Regions from separate parts of the Paraclostridium dentum genome, predicted to be linked through region 2. Evidence: riboswitches for the same ligand, from Rfam matches in the RefSeq annotation. Region 2 holds a riboswitch; the other holds the start of a gene.
The links. Region 2 has a riboswitch for FMN ahead of ACN6I1_RS13580 (ECF transporter S component). Riboswitches for the same ligand answer to the same signal wherever they lie in the genome.

Region 1 (8,782 bases), 1.4 Mb from region 2:
TAAATATATAAAAATAATTAGAATCAAAATTCCTATAAACATTTGAAGCTTCTTATTGTTCTTATAATTCATCAATGTCATAATACTTAACAACGTTATAAATAATAAGGCTATGAGCATTATAGGTATTTCCATCAGCCCAAATAATTTTAAAATTACTAATAACATTGAAACTAATGAAATTATTGATGCTAAGTTAGATAAAAATTCTTTTTTCATATGAATACCCCTTTAATATAATTGACTTAAACGCTTTTTCTACCTATATATAAACAATGTTTACTATATCCTATTAAGTTGGTATTCTCACAAGTATCTAAGTGATAGTTCATCCATAAATCAAACTCTTCACGTGAAAGACTATTTATACTCAGCCTAAGCATATCTGCTATTCCATCAGTAGCTAGATGCTTAATTTTTTGAATTGAATTATTCGCCATTAAATTTTCAATATCATCATATGTAGAAAAGTAAAAGCAAGCATCAGGGTCATTATATTCCACACCTGTATTAACTATATTTTGAAGTCCTATGTCATTTATATCTTCTTTATCTCTTTTTACCATATCTACAAAGTGTGCAAATTTACTTATATATGAAACAGCTATAAAACCTCCTGGTTTTAAAACTCTTAAACATTCTTTTATACATTTCACTCTATCTTCTTTCTTTGTAAGATGATAGATGGGTCCTAAACATAAAATAGAATTATAAGTTGAATCTTCAAACCTACTTAAATCTAAAGCATTGCCTTGGATAGCTTCCATTTTCAAATGTACATCTAGAAGCTTATTTTTCATAATTTCTACGTGCTTTTCTGATAATTCTAATGCAGTTACATCACATCCATTTTCAGCAAAATAAAATGAATATCTACCAGTTGCTGCTCCTACTTCCAAAACCTTTTCTCCTTTAGAGATAAATTTATCTAAATAAGTAGTTGTTGTTATAAACTCTATACTATGAGAGTTATCCTTAATTAATCGACTATCTTCATCGTAATCATCATAATAATCTTTGATTTTTGCTTCTAAGCTATTCATACTAATAACATCATCCTCTTTTAAAAGTATATTAATTTTATTCATTTAAATTAACACTTAAACTTGAAAGTTGTCTATTGTAGCCAATGCACCATGCTAACTCCATAGCAAGTGTAGCAATTCTATCCTTTTGTAACGGATTGGCCTCATTTGATAGACTTCTTGCATCCCATTCTTCACAATCTAAATTATCTGCTGCGTAGAAAAAATGAAATATATCTTTTTCTCTAAATTGAGCAAGAGCTGCAAGTGCTGAACATTCCATATCTACACAAATACATCCTTGTGATTTTCTCAATTTAACCTTATCATGTGTCTCTCTATATATGCCATCTGTTGTCCACACTTTTCCTATATGGTATTTTAAATTATAATGATCTAGTATATTTTCAAATACATCTACATATTTTGGATTTACATCTATTTCATTTGAATGTGGTGCATAATGAAAACTAGTACCCTCATCTCTCATAGCTTTATTAGGTATGATTATGGAACAGTCATCTATAGATGAATCCAGTACACCGCAAGTACCAAAAACAATTAATTTTTCAGCACCCATTGCAAAAATATCTTCTATTACTGCAACACAGCCTGGAGCACCAACATAAGATGTAAATAAAGCAACTTCAAGACCCTTGTAATTTACTTTGTAAATAGGAATTTCCATATTTGCTATATAAGTTGAAGTAATTTTAACAGCATTGAGTTCATTTACCAATCTATCAAATGTAAATTTTGAAAAACATGATACTGCAATTTTAGGAAATCCATCAATTGGTTTAATAATATCAAAAGCATTAATTATAGCAGATTTATTTTTATCGAACTCTTTAAGTATCATATATTCCTCCTGAATTCTTATTTGTATAATATCAAACTTTTAAGTAATACTAATCTATTCTATCTTTTTACCTATATACTCTATTGTATGATGATAATGATTGCCTATTTCTTCATCTATATCTAGTTCCATACCTGAACTTACAGATAATGCCTCTAACCCTTTAAAAAGTTCTAAAACTTCATCTGAATTATCATAATAATATCTATAGCAATCATAGTCATCAAAGTATAAAGTATTTTTCTCTCCACAAGATTTATCTAAGTTTTTAATATAATAATCATCTAATGTTGAAAATGCAGTAAAATATACAATTCCATTAGGTTTTAATCCTTTTTTTATATTATTAATAATTAAATCAATCTCACTTTTTTTAAAGAAATTTAGTACCCATGAAACTATTATTAGAGAATATGAACCTTCACTTATATCAAAATTTCTAATATCCATTACCTTTGCTTTTGTATTTAAGTTTAATTGACTAGACTTTTGTATATACTTATTTATATTTTGATGAGAAATATCAATTGCTTCAACATCAAAACCTATCTCTGAAAAAAAGAGTGAATTTCTGCCGCACCCTGTTCCTAAGTCTAAAACCTTGCCTTTCTCAATTAATCCTAAATATTCTATAAGTTTATGTTCAGGCTCATCTCCATATAATTCTTTTATTGATTTATACAGCTCTATCCAATTCACCATAAAATCCTCCTAGTTTTAAAATATAATTTAATTAAGTTTATTTTCTAAAATCGATATTATATATGGTGATTTGAATTCATTAGCTAATATGTCCATGTATACTTCATCATACTTGTTGCAACCAATAATCTTAGCTTCTCTTAATCTTCCCGCTTCTTTAAAGCCAATTTTACTATAACATTTTATTGCTTGCTTATTAAATGAGTATACTTTAAGAAATATATTATTCAAATTTAGCAAATTAAATCCGAAATCTAATAATAAACTTAATGCTTCTTTTCCATATCCATTTCCCCAATTATCCTTATCTCCTATAAATATACCGACCTCACCAATTCTATTTATATAATCTAAACTTGGGAACCCCACATTTCCAATAACTTCATTTGTTTCTTTAAGTATAATAGCAAAATTAAACTGTGATTTTGACAATCTCTCTAATGCATTCTTTTCAGATTCTTCATCAATTAACATACTTGCAAATGTCATACCTATAGCAACATCCATATCATTTACCCATTCTGCATATTTAACATAATCTTCTTTATCAATTGGAGATAAATATATCTTTTTACCGATTAGCTTTTTTAAATACATACGCATTCCCTCTTTTCAATTTGTGTTACTATAAAATATTAAACTAAATAAATATATATCCTTTCAAGTATATAATTTATATATAAAAATTATTTGTTAACGTAACAAAATAGCTAAACCGTAAATAATGGTTTAGCTATTTTTATATTTTATTAAATTAATTTTAGTAAATTAGCCATCTCAATAGCTGTAACTGCTGCATCATATCCCTTGTTTCCAGCTTTAGTCCCAGCTCTTTCTATAGCTTGTTCTATTGTATCAGTGGTTAAAACTCCAAATATTACAGGTAACTCCTCACTCAGTGATACAGATGAAATTCCCTTAGAAGCTTCTGCACATACATAATCAAAATGAGGTGTTGATCCTTTTATAACAGCTCCCAAGCATATAATAGCATCATACTTTTTAGACTGTGCCATTTTTTTAGCAACTAATGGAATTTCAAAAGCCCCAGGAACCCAAGAAACTTCAATATTATCTTCGTCTACTCCATGTCTTTTTAATCCATCTAACGCCCCACCTAATAATTTAGATACTATAAACTCATTAAATCTACCAACAACTATCCCTATTTTAATATCTTTAGCTACTAAGTTACCTTCTATTATTCTCATATACATATCTCCTTTAGTTTAATTTATGTAATTTGAAATTATGCTAATAAATGCCCTAGCTTTTCTTTCTTTGTTTTTAAATAAAATTCATTAACATCATTATGATTCATTTGTATAGGTACTCTTTCTACTATATCTATCCCATGTTCACTTAAATCATTTATTTTTCTTGGATTATTTGTCATTAACCTAAGTTTTCTAGCTCCTAAATCTTTAAGTATTTGAGCACCTATAAAATACTCCCTCATATCTGCTTTGAATCCTAGTTTTAAATTTGCATCTACTGTGTCAAACCCCTCATCTTGTAAGGCATATACTCTTAGTTTATTTATTAGACCTATCCCTCTACCTTCTTGTCTTAAATATAATAATATCCCTTTACCTTCTTTTGCTATTGCTTTCATAGCTGCATCATATTGTTCTCCACAATCACAACGTTTAGAGCCTAATACATCTCCTGTTAAACATTCAGAGTGAACTCTTGTCAATACTTCATCACCTGGTAAAATATCTCCCATTACTAAAGCTACATGATGCTCTCCATTTAACTTATTTATAAATCCATACATTTTGAAATCTCCATATTTTGTTGGCATATTTGTTTCAACAACTCTTTCTATATGGCATTCATTACTTTTTCTATATTCAACTAAGTCTTTTATAGTTATAATTTTAAGATTATGTATTTTACAAAATTCTATTAACTCATCAGTTCTAGCCATAGTTCCATCCTTACTCATAATTTCACATATTACTCCTCCTGGTTTTAACCCAGCTAACCTAGCTAAATCAACAGCTGCTTCTGTATGTCCATTTCTTACTAAAACTCCACCTTTTCTAGCTTTTAGCGGAAATATATGTCCTGGTCTTCTAAAGTCATTTGGAGTAGCTTCTTTTTCTAATACCTTTTGTATAGTTAAAGCTCTTTCATATGCTGATATACCAGTTGTTGTGTCTATATGATCTATACTTACAGTAAAAGCAGTTTCATGATTATCAGTGTTGTCTTTTACCATTTGAGGTATATTTAGTCTTTTTAAATATTCCTCAGTAAGTGGCATACAGATAAGCCCCTTACCATAAGTTGCCATGAAGTTTATAGCTTCAGGAGTTACCTTTTCTGCGGCCATTAACAAATCTCCCTCATTTTCTCTATCTTCATCATCTATAACTACAACTATCTTACCATCCTTTATATCTTCTATTGCCTCTTCAATGTGATTAAATTTATACATTTTTTATACCTCCAATTTATTTTAAATAAATCCATTTTCTTTAAGAAAAATTTCATTTATATTGTTAACTTGTTGTTTGTTAGGCTTATTAATTCCTAATAGTTTTTCAACATATTTGCCTATAATGTCACATTCTAGATTTACGCTATCTCCAATATTTTTGCTTGATAATATAGTTTGATGTAGTGTATGTGGTATTATAGAAACCTTAAATACATCATCATCTACATATGCTATTGTTAGGCTTATTCCATCAATAGTTATAGACCCTTTATATACAATGTATCTAAGTATATCTACTGAAGTTTTTATGGTTATCCAAATTGCACTATCTTCCCTTTTTAAATCTTTTATATATCCTATCCCATCTATATGTCCACTAACTAAATGACCTCCTAGTCTAGTGCTTAAACTCAATGCCCTTTCTAAATTTACCTTACTTCCTATTTTTAAAGTATTTAAATTACTTTTTCTAATAGTTTCTGCCATTACATCGGCTTCAAATGTTCCTTTGTTTATATTTGTTACAGTTAGACAAACGCCATTTGTACAAATGCTATCTCCTATTTCAGTTGTCTCTAAAACTTTATTACAATTAATAATAAGCTTAGATGACTTAACTCCATTTTTTATGTGCGTTATAGTACCGATTTCCTCAACTATTCCCGTAAACAATTAATCGTCACTTCCTTTCAAATATCCCTCTATTAAAATATCTGAACCTACTTGTTTATACTCTAATTTATGAAGTTTAAATGCTTCTTTTATATCATCTACTCCTTGTCCTCCAATAGGAGTTTTAGATCTTTCTCCTCCTAGGATAATAGGGGCTACATATACTTGAATTTTATCAACTATATTTTCATTCACTGCTGAAAAATTTAAGCTTGATCCTCCTTCAATTAAAATGCTATCTATATTTAATTCTCCTAATTTATTTATCATTTCTTTTAAATCAACTAAGTTATTTTTTAAATTAATAGTTAATATTTCAACACCTTTATCCTCTAGTAATTTCATTACATTTCTATTTGCATGTTTTGTAGTTACTACAATAGTTCTAATTAATTTTGAACTAGATACAATTTTTGAATCTATAGGTATTTTAAGTGTTGTGTCTACTATAATCCTTATTGGATTTTTACCGTTTTCTAACCTACAATCTAACATTGGATTATCTTTTATAACAGTATTTATTCCAACTAATATACTCATTACTTCACTTCTTAACTTATGTACGTATCTTCTTGACTCATCACAGCTTATCCATTTTGATTGACCTGTAGTTGTTGATATTTTTCCATCTAAACTCATGGCAACTTTCATAACTACAAATGGTTTTTTATTTTTTATATATTTTAAAAAAACTTCATTTAATTTTTTATTTTCTTCATCTAAAACTCCAACTTTAACTTCAATACCTGCATCTCTAAGTTTTTTAACTCCATTGCCTTGCACTAACGGATTTGGATCTACAGATGCTATAACAACTTTATTTATTTTGCTTTCTATAATTTTATCTACACAAGGAGGCGTTTTACCAAAATGAGAACAAGGTTCTAAATTTACATACATCGTTGATCCATTTAAGCTCTCTCTTGAATTTTCAATTGCATTTATCTCTGCGTGTTTTCCTCCATACTTTTCATGATAACCTGTACCTACAATTTTGTTATCTTTAACTATAACTGCTCCAACCATAGGATTAGGATTTACTTTTCCTATTCCTTTTCTTGCAAGGTTAATAGCTAAACCCATATAATATTCATCCATTATATTCTCCTTTCACATCTTGTGATTTATAAAAGAAAATAATAAAAGCCCTGAGTTTAAAACTCAGGGCTTTTGTATCATAAAAATACACATATTAAATTAATTAAAAAAGCTCTGAAATATAAAATATTTCAGAGCTTACAAATCAAAATAATAGTATATGCTTATATACATTACAATACATTATCTTCTTTCATCCAGACTTTACTGTCGGCTTCGGAGTTTCACCGAATCATGCCATTTACGGCTCGCGGGCTTTACCGCCGGTAGGGAATTTCACCCTGCCCTGAAGATTATTCAATTCTAATTAGATAATAATTCTTATATGTTAAATTGTCAACCTATAAAATTAATTTTTTAATTAAAGGACTTATGAATATATATATTGCTATCTACTATATTGTTATTTTTTATTAATGCATATTTATAATCATTTATAAAGTTTGAGTTCTCATTTTTTATAATTCTTACTTCTTTACAATTAGTGTTATTTGCTATGTTTACAATGTTTACAGTAAAAAATTTTTCATTCGTATTTGATAGCAATTCTATTATTTTTTTCTGGCTTAATGTTGAACAAATTTCACCTATATCAACCATAATAATATATTTACTTTTACATTTTTCTATTAATAAATTTAAGTCTTTATCATCGGAATAGATTATTTGGGCACCTATATTTTTTAATTCAGTTATTTCTAAACACTTGTTGCTAGTTATTATAGTAAAATTAGATACTATTTCATTGAAACTTTTTATTGTATTAATAATGCTAGTTTCATACTTATCTATTATCATTAAGGCACTTAATAAGTTATTATTAGGAGTACTTGCTTGTTCTAGATTTTTTTTCATTTCCTTTATGTCATATATTTTTTCGAAATTGTTATGTGGATATTCGTAAGTATTTCCTACTGGGCAATTTATATACTCATTTAAACACTCTATTGCTTTGCTTATTTTACCACATTCAATATATGCTAAGCACTCCATAAAATATAAATCTTTAAAATTTGGAATTGACAATCTAATTTTTTCTATAAATTTTATAGACTCATAAAATTGTTTTTCATTTGAATATGCCTTTACTATATTCAGAATTAAATATGGGTAAAACACATAATTATATTTCAACTCCATAAGGTCTAAAGATTTTTCATAAGACTCTATCGCACTTTTAAAGTCTGTAATTCTTGCGTATTCATTCCCTAAAACATAAAAATAATAGGCATCTTTTTCTTCTTCTGTGTATGTATTTAAAATCCCCATGTTTCTTTTATATTTAGACTCTATATTAACCTTATTTGGGTCATATCCATAATGATAAATTTTAATATCTATATTTTCAATACACTTATCTTTATTATGTTTTTGAATACAATTAGCTATTTGTTCATGTACCTTCCCTCTAAATCTATACTTTCTTTTATTTTTAAAAAATCTAAAAACTACATATTCTCCTACTTCAGTTCCGTTGATTATATTTGTTAGTCTAAAAAAATATCCCTCTGCTAATTTTTTGCTACTTAATAATGCTTTCAATTTTCCCAAATCTTCTTTTGAGATTTCTTCATCGGCATCTAAAAATAATATATAATCTTTGGTAGCATACTCTAAAGATACATTTCTAGCTTCACTAAAATCATTGTTCCATTTATGGTTTATTACCTTTACATTGTAGTTACTACATATATTTAAAGTTTCATCACTTGATCCTGTATCCACAATTATAATTTCATCTGCTATTGACTCTATACTATCTAAACATCTCTTTATGTTTTTTTCCTCATTTTTGACTATCATACAAACACTCAAACTCTTCAATCTATCCACTCCCAATTATAAATTTAATAAAAAGTTACTTTTATAAAGATACAATTTACTTTATTGATTTTAAAAAAAGAGGCTTACCATAATTAATATGATAAACCTCTGAAATTTATAAATCTTTCCCAGTAAAGTCCTTACTTGCAC
Region 2 (8,782 bases):
TCCCAGTCAACTTCCATTACCGCAATTGTTACATCTGCATTTTTTGATTTATGTTCTTCTAACATATCGCTATAGTCCATTTTATAAATATGATCTCCCGATAAAACTAAAACATATTCTGGATCATAGCTATCTATATAATTCATATTTTGGTATATAGCATCTGCTGTCCCTTTATACCAGTTTCCTTCTTTTTCATTCATATATGGTTGAAGTATTGATAGTCCTCCATTTCGTCTATCTAAATCCCAGTGACTTCCTATTCCTATATGTGAATTTAATAATAAAGGTCTATATTGTGTTAATACTCCAACTGTATCTATACCTGAATTTGAGCAATTGCTCAAAACAAAATCTATTATCCTATATTTACCTCCAAATGAAACTGCTGGTTTTGCTATGTTTTTAGTAAACACTCCTAATCTTGATCCTTGTCCCCCTGCTAATATCATTGCTATCATTTCTTTTTTCATAATTTACTCCTAATCCCCCTAATAAATTAATAAAATTTCTAAATTTATAATATATTTATATTTTTACCTTTTATAAAAGTAGCTCCCATAGGTGGAACCTTTATATTTATAGAATACTGTTTATTATGCCATGCTATATTTTCTGATTCTAAATCAATACCCTTCATAGTTTGTCCTGATCCCCAATATTCTTTATCATCACTACTTAAAACTTCTTCATAAACACCCTCATATGGCACTCCTATCCTATATTCAGGATGAAATACTGGTGTGAAGTTTAATACTCCTATTATAAAATCTTCTTTCTTCTTGCCTTTTCTCATAATAACAATTACACTTTGATCTATATTGTGAGGATCTATAAAATCAAATCCTGAGTTATGTTCATCTATTTCATACATAGCTTTTTCATGTTTGTATAGTAAATTCAAATCTCGTGTATACGTTTGCATTAATTTATGTGGTTCATTCATTAATAGTTCCCATTCTAATCCATATGCAAATCTCCACTCTAATCCTTGTGCAAATTCACATCCCATAAATAATAATTTTTTTCCTGGATGCAACATCATATACGCATAAAGTAATCTTACTCCTGCAAATTTTTGCCATGGATCTCCGGGCATTTTATCGAGAAGAGATTTTTTCCCATGCACAACTTCATCATGAGATAATGGAAGTATAAAGTTTTCAGAAAAAGCATACATAAATGAAAAAGTTATTAACTCATGATGATGCTTTCTATATATAGAATCCATTTCCATATATTTTAACGTGTCATTCATCCATCCCATATTCCACTTACTATCAAATGCTAATCCACCTTTGTACGAAGGTCCCGATACCATCGGCCAAGACGTGGATTCTTCTGCAACTATAATTGGATTTTTTATCTCCTTATGAATAACTTCATTAAACATTCTTAAAAACTCAATAGCTTCTATATTTTCTCTACCACCGTATTTATTAGGTTTCCAAGGACCTATATCGTAATCTAAGTAAAGCATGCTTGCAACCGCATCCATTCTAATACCATCTACATGAAACTTTTCTAGCCAATAAATTGCATTAGATATTAAGAAACTTTGCACTTCAGGTTTTCCTAAATCAAAATGAGCTGTTCCCCAACCAATATTTTCAGCTTTCAACTTATCTTCATATTCAAATTGAGGTGTTCCATCAAATTTATATAATCCATGATCATCTTTACAAAAATGACTATATGCAAAATCTAGAATTACTCCAATATCTTTTTTATGGCATCTATCAATAAATTTCATTAAACTAGTACAATCACCATATCTGCTAGTAGGACTATAATATCCTATTGTTTGATAACCCCATGATTCATCTAATGGATGTTCTGTTATTGGTAAAATCTCTATATGTGTATATCCCATTTCACATACATAGTCTATTAATTCATATAGTTCTTCATAACTAAAAAATTCTCCATCCCATTTTCTTTTCCATGATCCCAAGTGAACTTCATATATATTCATAGGTAAATCCTTGTATGTTGTCTTTTCTCTTTTTTCTATCCACTTTTTATCCTTCCAAGAATAATTGTCTATATCAAATACAATTGAAGCTGTTTCAGGTCTCATTTGCGAATAAAATGCAAAAGGATCAGATTTTAACTTACTATTACCGTTTTTATCTACAACATTAAATTTATATAAATCCCTAAAATCTATTTTAGGTATAAATATATTCCATATTCCACTCTTATCTAAATTTTTCATAGGATGGGAGGTTTTATTCCAATCATTAAATTCTCCAGATAAATATACTTGATTTGCATTTGGCGCCCATACTGTAAAAGTAACTCCTTTTTCTTTTCCCTTTTGTACTTTATGCGCTCCCATAAATTCATAACTTCTAAAATGTTTCCCCTCTTTAAATAAATTTATATTATAGCTGTTAATTATATCCTCATATTTCTTCAACATAAAATCCCCCATCTTTAAGCATATATTAAATGTATTTTAAAACCGATTACTCGCTTATTTTTAATTATATATGAACTTTTACTTTATTATAAAAAGTATTGTTCTAAAAATTTAGACGATGATAGCTACAAATTTACATCATTCAATCTATTAATCCTTTTTTGTATATATAATTACAAAAATATACATTTTTATAAACCATAGAAAACATTTTCCCAAATTGTGTATACAAAAAAATCGGAGTTAATTCAAAACATTATTTACCCAAAAGATACAATTGTAAATTTTAAATACCTTTAAAGCTTCATTTTAGCTTTGGTAGTAAAATTTATAATTGTATCTGAGCGCCTAAAGTTTTGAATCACTCCGATTTTACTACTGACCTATTTTTAAATTAGGAACAGCATTTAAACTCATATCATTAATTTTTCCGTTTATAAAATTATAATATCCAGCACAACCAATCATAGCCGCATTATCTGTACATAATATAATTGATGGATACTTAACTTGTATATTTTGTTTCTTTGCCATTAAAGTTAACTTTTCTCTTAATGCAGAGTTTGCAGCAACCCCTCCTGCTAATGCAACTGTATTATATCCTTTTTCTTTAGTTGCCTTTATAGCTTTTGTTGCTAAAACTTCTACTACGGCTTCTTGGAATGATGCTGCAACATCTTCAACTATTATTTCTTCATTCTTCATTTTCTTAGCATTTAAGTAATTTAAAACTGCTGATTTTAATCCACTAAAACTAAAATCATATCCTTCATCCATACAAGCTCTTGGGAAGTCTATTGCTTTTTTATTTCCTTTTTTAGCTAATTTATCTATTATAGGTCCACCTGGATAACCTAGATTCATAGCTCTTGCAATTTTGTCAAATGCTTCTCCTGATGCATCATCTTTAGTCTTTCCTAAAATTTCATACTTACCATAGTCTTTAACTTCTACTAAGTGCGTATGTCCACCTGAAACTATTAAAGTTATAAACGGTGGTTTTAAATTTTTATCTTCTATATAATTTGCACTTACGTGTCCTTCAATATGATTAACTCCAACTAAAGGAATATCTAAAGTATAAGCTAATGCCTTAGCATATGAAAGTCCTACTAAAACAGCCCCTACTAATCCTGGTCCATGAGTAACCGCTATATGATCTATATCATCAAAAGTTACATTTGCTTCATCCAATGCTTGTTGTACTACCATTGGTATATTTTCTATATGTTTTCTAGAGGCTACTTCAGGAACAACGCCTCCAAATTTTTTATGTAATTCTATTTGCGTAGAAATTATATTACTTAAAACTTCTCTTCCATTTTTTAAAATCGCACATGCTGTTTCATCACAGCTAGATTCTATAGCTAATGTTATTATATCTTTTTTCATACTACACCTCTTTTAATTGGCTCCACATTATCATTGCATCTTCTTTATTGTCACTATAATACTCTTTTCTTATCCCTGCTAATTTAAATCCATATTTTTTATATAAATTTTGAGCTACTACATTAGATACTCTAACTTCTAATGTCATAGCAAATATGTGATTTTCTTTGCATTTTTTAACAAGATGCTTGATAAGTTCATCACCTATCTTTTGTCCTCTAAAATCACTATGTACAGCTACATTTGTTATATGACCTTCTCCAGCTATAAACCATATACCTACGTAACCCACAATCTTTTTATCAATTTCTGCTACTAAATAATTAGCAACATCATTTTTCATCTCTTTTTCAAATTCACCTTTAGACCAATAATGTTCAAAACAATTTTTTTCAACTTCAAAAACTCTATCTACATCACTGCTTACCATGTCTCTTATTATTAAATTATTATTTATCATTTTCTAGCCTCTTCATTTTTTCCTCATACTGAACTTCCGCTTGAGACTTTCTTATGTACATCGGATTTATAGTATAGCAATTATGTACATCTACATCTTTCTTGAATTTAATTCCAGCTACAGCACATAAACTACTAGCTTTACTTACATTGTTAGATACAGATGCTATATAAGAATTTTTAACTTCATCAAGTTTTTCTTTATATAAATTTGTAGCTTCTCCAACAACAATAAACTCTTCATTTGATTTAGATAGTTCATCTACTAATTCATCTATTGTAACTACTTTTACATCTTCTAATGTTTTAAATTCTCCATTTTCAAATCTATATTTTCCTGTGTAAACTTGGTTTCTTTGTGCATCTAGTATAGGACAAATCACTCTCTCACAAAGATTCATATTGAAAGCTAAAGATTCTAGTGAATCAACAGCTATTATTGGTAGGTTTCTAACTTGTGCTATAGCCTTAGCTGTAGCCATAGAAATTCTTAATCCTGTAAATGAACCTGGACCTATACATATAGCTATTGCATCAATATCTTTTATATTTAAATCACTTTCTTTTATCATTGATTCAATCATAATCATTAGTTTTTGTGAATGTGTTTTTTTAGTATTCACTGTGTATTCACATATTAGCTTATCATCTTCTACAATACATACACTTGTTGAATGTGTAGCTGTATCTATACCTAAAATTTTCATTACTTAGTCAGCTCCTTAACTATTTCTTCATACTTTTCTCCTTTTGGAGTCAGTATCATTTCTCTTCCATTTTCTTTATAGTTCATTTCTATATATAAATATTCGTCTGGTAGTATATCATCGATTAAGTTTGCCCATTCAATTATACAAACTCCATCTCCATTTATATACTCATCAAATCCTATATCATACATTTCATCACTACTTCCAATTCTATACACATCAAAATGGTATAAAGGCATTTTACCTTCATATTCATTTACTATTGTAAAAGTAGGACTAGTTATATAATCATCTACTTCTAAAGATTGTGCTAAGCTTTGAGTCATAGTAGTTTTTCCTGCACCTAAATCACCTATTAAGCATACTACACTTTTTGGCGTTAAAAGTTTACCTAATTTAAATCCTATATCTCTTGTTTGCTCTTCATTTTCTAAATATATTTTAATCATCTATATCATCTCCATAAGTAAGACTTGTTTATCTAAATTGTTAACGTAACAGATATTATTATATTATAACAAATTACTATTATAAAGCCTTACATTCACAAAGTTTTTATTATATACCATATATTTTACAACTTATGGTAATATTATTTATTAAAAGGGGTGATATTTTTGAATTACAAAGTTCTAACACACGATGATTTCGATGATATAGTAGATATATCTCGAAACATTTGGGATGGCCATGACTATTTACCCAAAGTCTTTCACAAATGGGTTGATGATAAAGAAGGTTGTTTTATTGGATTAGTTAAAGAAGGTAAAGTTGTAGCAGTTGGTAAGTATACAGTTTTACCAGATAGACAAGGATGGCTTGAAGGACTTAGAGTACATATAGATTATAGGGGACAGCAACTTGCCCATGCTATTTCTGATATGCTATTTAATTTAGCAAGAGAAGATTTAAGAAATAATAAAATAACAAATATAGCAATGTGTACTCATATAGACACTCAAGCTAGTATAAAAATGATGGAAGCTAAGAATTTTTATTTAGCTCAGAGTTGCTTAATAGTTTTTAAAGATTATGATTTCATAAAAAAATCTAACTTAAATTTATTAGATTTTAAAGTTGAAAAATGGAATATTTCTTATGAAGAATTTAAAAATCTCGATTATTTTAAAACTTGTAATTATAAACTAACTTATGGATTTACATTTTTAAATATTTGCGAAAATATTTTTAATGATTTAGTTAAAAGTGATTCTTTATTAATAGTTAATGGTCATAAATGTATTATAAAAATGAAAGGATGTCCATCTATTATATGTATAGATAACACATTTGAAGGAATTAATGATGCTACTAATTATTCTTTATTGAAATGTAAATCAAAAGAGGCTGAAATTTATATAACAAATCCATATGATAATCTTATAAATCAGCTTAAAGAAAATAATTTTGAATCAATATCTAATTTTAAAAATGATTGTGTCTATTATGTTTATGATGAAAAATAAAATTTGCTTCGCTTGAGCGACTTCGTCCGTTGCTCATAAAAAAGGAGATATATCAAAATAGGTAGTGAATGATAAATATATAAGTTTTAGCGACATTTTGAAAGCATCTTTTAAGCTTTCATGGAGCGAAACTTATATATTTATCTATGAACACCCTAGTTTTTGGTATATCTCCTTAATTAATTTATTTTTTTAATATTACCTCCATCTTTTTATAAAGAGGTAATGTAATTACTGACATTAGTATTGCTTTAACTAAGTTAAATGGAGCTATCATCCAAATAACAAAACTCTTTAAATCTACTACATTAGGATTTATTACATGTCCCATATTTACTATAGCTTCCATAGGCATCACTTTCCCATAAAAAGGTAGTAGCATGTAATAGTTAGTTAAACACCCTATTACTATCATAACTATTGTTCCTAAGAAAAATCCTAAAAATAATCCCTTTATATTTCTTTTGTGTCTGTATGCTAATGATAAAATCACTACATATGAACCACCAATTAATAAGTTTGCTGTTTCACCTATCCAAGCTGTTGTTGATGCTGTCATTGCTTGGAATAAATTTTTAATAAGAACTATTGTAAAACCTGCTACTGGCCCTAATGCCATACCTCCAAATATAGCAGGAACATCTGATATATCTAGTTTTAAGAAATCAGGAAATATACCTGGAATAGGTATTGCTATAAACATTAAAATATAAGAAATTGCTGATAAAATAGCTACCTTTGTCATTGTATTTGTACTCATAGTTTTTTTATTGCTGAATATATTATCCATTTAAAAAACCTCCTAATTTTAATTTTAGGAAAAAGAAAAAGCCCAAAGAATCTCTTCGAGCTTAGTTTTTTAAGTATATTAAAACAATAATATCTTTCTTATACATATATACTAATCCTCTCTCATCCAGACTTTACTGTCGGCCTTGGAATCTCACCAAGTCATGCTACAAATGTAGCTCGCGGGCTATACCGCCGGTAGGGAATTTCACCCTGCCCCGAAGATCTTACGTGCTATTTAATTTTCCTTATATCTATATATTATTAATAAAATTTAAATATGTCAATATTAATTAAGCTTGTTTTCTATATACAACTTTTCCATCAATTATAGTATACAGGACATTGCTTTGAATTTCTAAAGGATTATTATCCCATATAACTATATCTGCATCTTTCCCAACTTCTATAGAACCTACCCTATTGTCTATCCCTAATGTTTTTGCAGGATTTATAGTTATTGCTTCTATAGCTTTTTTAGAATCCATTCCATGTTTAACCGCTATTCCTGCACATACAGGTAAGTAATGTAGAGGAACTACAGGATGATCTGTAGTTAGTGAAACTTGCATTCCTGCATTTGATAAAACCCCAGCTGTATCAAAAGTTAAATTTCTTAATTCTATTTTTGATCTTTCAGAAAGCGAAGGCCCGACTATAACTGGATACGCTTCTTCTACTAAATCTTCAACTATTAAATGCCCTTCTGTACAATGATCTAATGTTAACTTTAAATTGAATTCTTTTGCAATTCTTATCGCTGTAAACATGTCATCAGCTCTATGTGCATGTACTTTAAATGGAATTTCTCTATTTAATACTGGAAGTAAACTTTCCATTTTCATATCATAATCAGGCTTTTCATTTTCATCATCTTCTTCATGTAATCTTATATCTTCTAGATACTGCTCAGCTTCTTTTAATGTTTCTCTTAACATCGCAGCAATTGCCATTCTAGTTTGTGGAGCTTTTTCTTCTTGTCCATAACAACTTTTTGGATTTTCACCAAAAGCTATTTTTGATGCCACAGGATTTTTTATTATCATCTTATCTATTCTTCTACCAACAGTCTTTATAGCGATACATTGTCCTCCCATAACATTTGCACTTCCTGGTGTACTACATGCAGATGTAATTCCACCGTTTCTCGCTTCTTCAAAACTTCTTTCCATAGGATTTATTCCATCTATAGGATTTAAATGTGGTGTTATTGGATCTGTTTCTTCATTTCCATCAGCTCCCTCAAATCCCATACCATCTTCCCATAAACCTAAATGTGTATGAGCATCTATAAATCCAGGGAAAATTAAACTTCCATTTGCATCTATAACTTCTACATCTAATGGTGCAACTATATCTGCTCCAATTTCTATTATTTTCCCATTTTCAATAAGTATGTCACCCTTTATAATTCCATTAGTGACTGTGTTTATAATTCCATTTTTTATAAAAAGCATTTATTCCTCCTATACTTCTTTTATATCTTTCATAGTTAAAGAAACCTTTTGTGTTTTTAAATCTATCCCTATTACTTTTACATC

Region 1: another riboswitch for FMN. It lies ahead of ribD (bifunctional diaminohydroxyphosphoribosylaminopyrimidine deaminase/5-amino-6-(5-phosphoribosylamino)uracil reductase RibD); the one in region 2 lies ahead of ACN6I1_RS13580 (ECF transporter S component).

Annotation. Positions count from the first base shown of each region.
Region 1 is NZ_CP183813.1:1,562,928-1,571,709, forward strand. It holds gene ACN6I1_RS07000 (hypothetical protein) at 1-219, opposite strand, end outside; gene ACN6I1_RS07005 (class I SAM-dependent methyltransferase) at 246-1,088, opposite strand; gene ACN6I1_RS07010 (nucleoside phosphorylase) at 1,081-1,887, opposite strand; gene ACN6I1_RS07015 (class I SAM-dependent methyltransferase) at 1,942-2,589, opposite strand; gene ACN6I1_RS07020 (GNAT family N-acetyltransferase) at 2,617-3,186, opposite strand; gene ribE (6,7-dimethyl-8-ribityllumazine synthase) at 3,339-3,800, opposite strand; gene ACN6I1_RS07030 (bifunctional 3,4-dihydroxy-2-butanone-4-phosphate synthase/GTP cyclohydrolase II) at 3,839-5,035, opposite strand; gene ribE (riboflavin synthase) at 5,057-5,710, opposite strand; gene ribD (bifunctional diaminohydroxyphosphoribosylaminopyrimidine deaminase/5-amino-6-(5-phosphoribosylamino)uracil reductase RibD) at 5,711-6,808, opposite strand; FMN riboswitch at 6,990-7,106, opposite strand; gene ACN6I1_RS07045 (glycosyltransferase) at 7,166-8,632, opposite strand; gene ACN6I1_RS07050 (hypothetical protein) at 8,748-8,782, opposite strand, start outside.
Region 2 is NZ_CP183813.1:2,913,087-2,921,868, forward strand. It holds gene ACN6I1_RS13545 (glucose-1-phosphate adenylyltransferase) at 1-473, opposite strand, end outside; gene glgB (1,4-alpha-glucan branching protein GlgB) at 518-2,425, opposite strand; gene tsaD (tRNA (adenosine(37)-N6)-threonylcarbamoyltransferase complex transferase subunit TsaD) at 2,801-3,817, opposite strand; gene rimI (ribosomal protein S18-alanine N-acetyltransferase) at 3,819-4,277, opposite strand; gene tsaB (tRNA (adenosine(37)-N6)-threonylcarbamoyltransferase complex dimerization subunit type 1 TsaB) at 4,267-4,983, opposite strand; gene tsaE (tRNA (adenosine(37)-N6)-threonylcarbamoyltransferase complex ATPase subunit type 1 TsaE) at 4,983-5,435, opposite strand; gene ACN6I1_RS13575 (GNAT family N-acetyltransferase) at 5,604-6,452, shown strand; gene ACN6I1_RS13580 (ECF transporter S component) at 6,637-7,242, opposite strand; FMN riboswitch at 7,353-7,471, opposite strand; gene ACN6I1_RS13585 (amidohydrolase) at 7,535-8,698, opposite strand; gene ACN6I1_RS13590 (Tex family protein) at 8,708-8,782, opposite strand, start outside.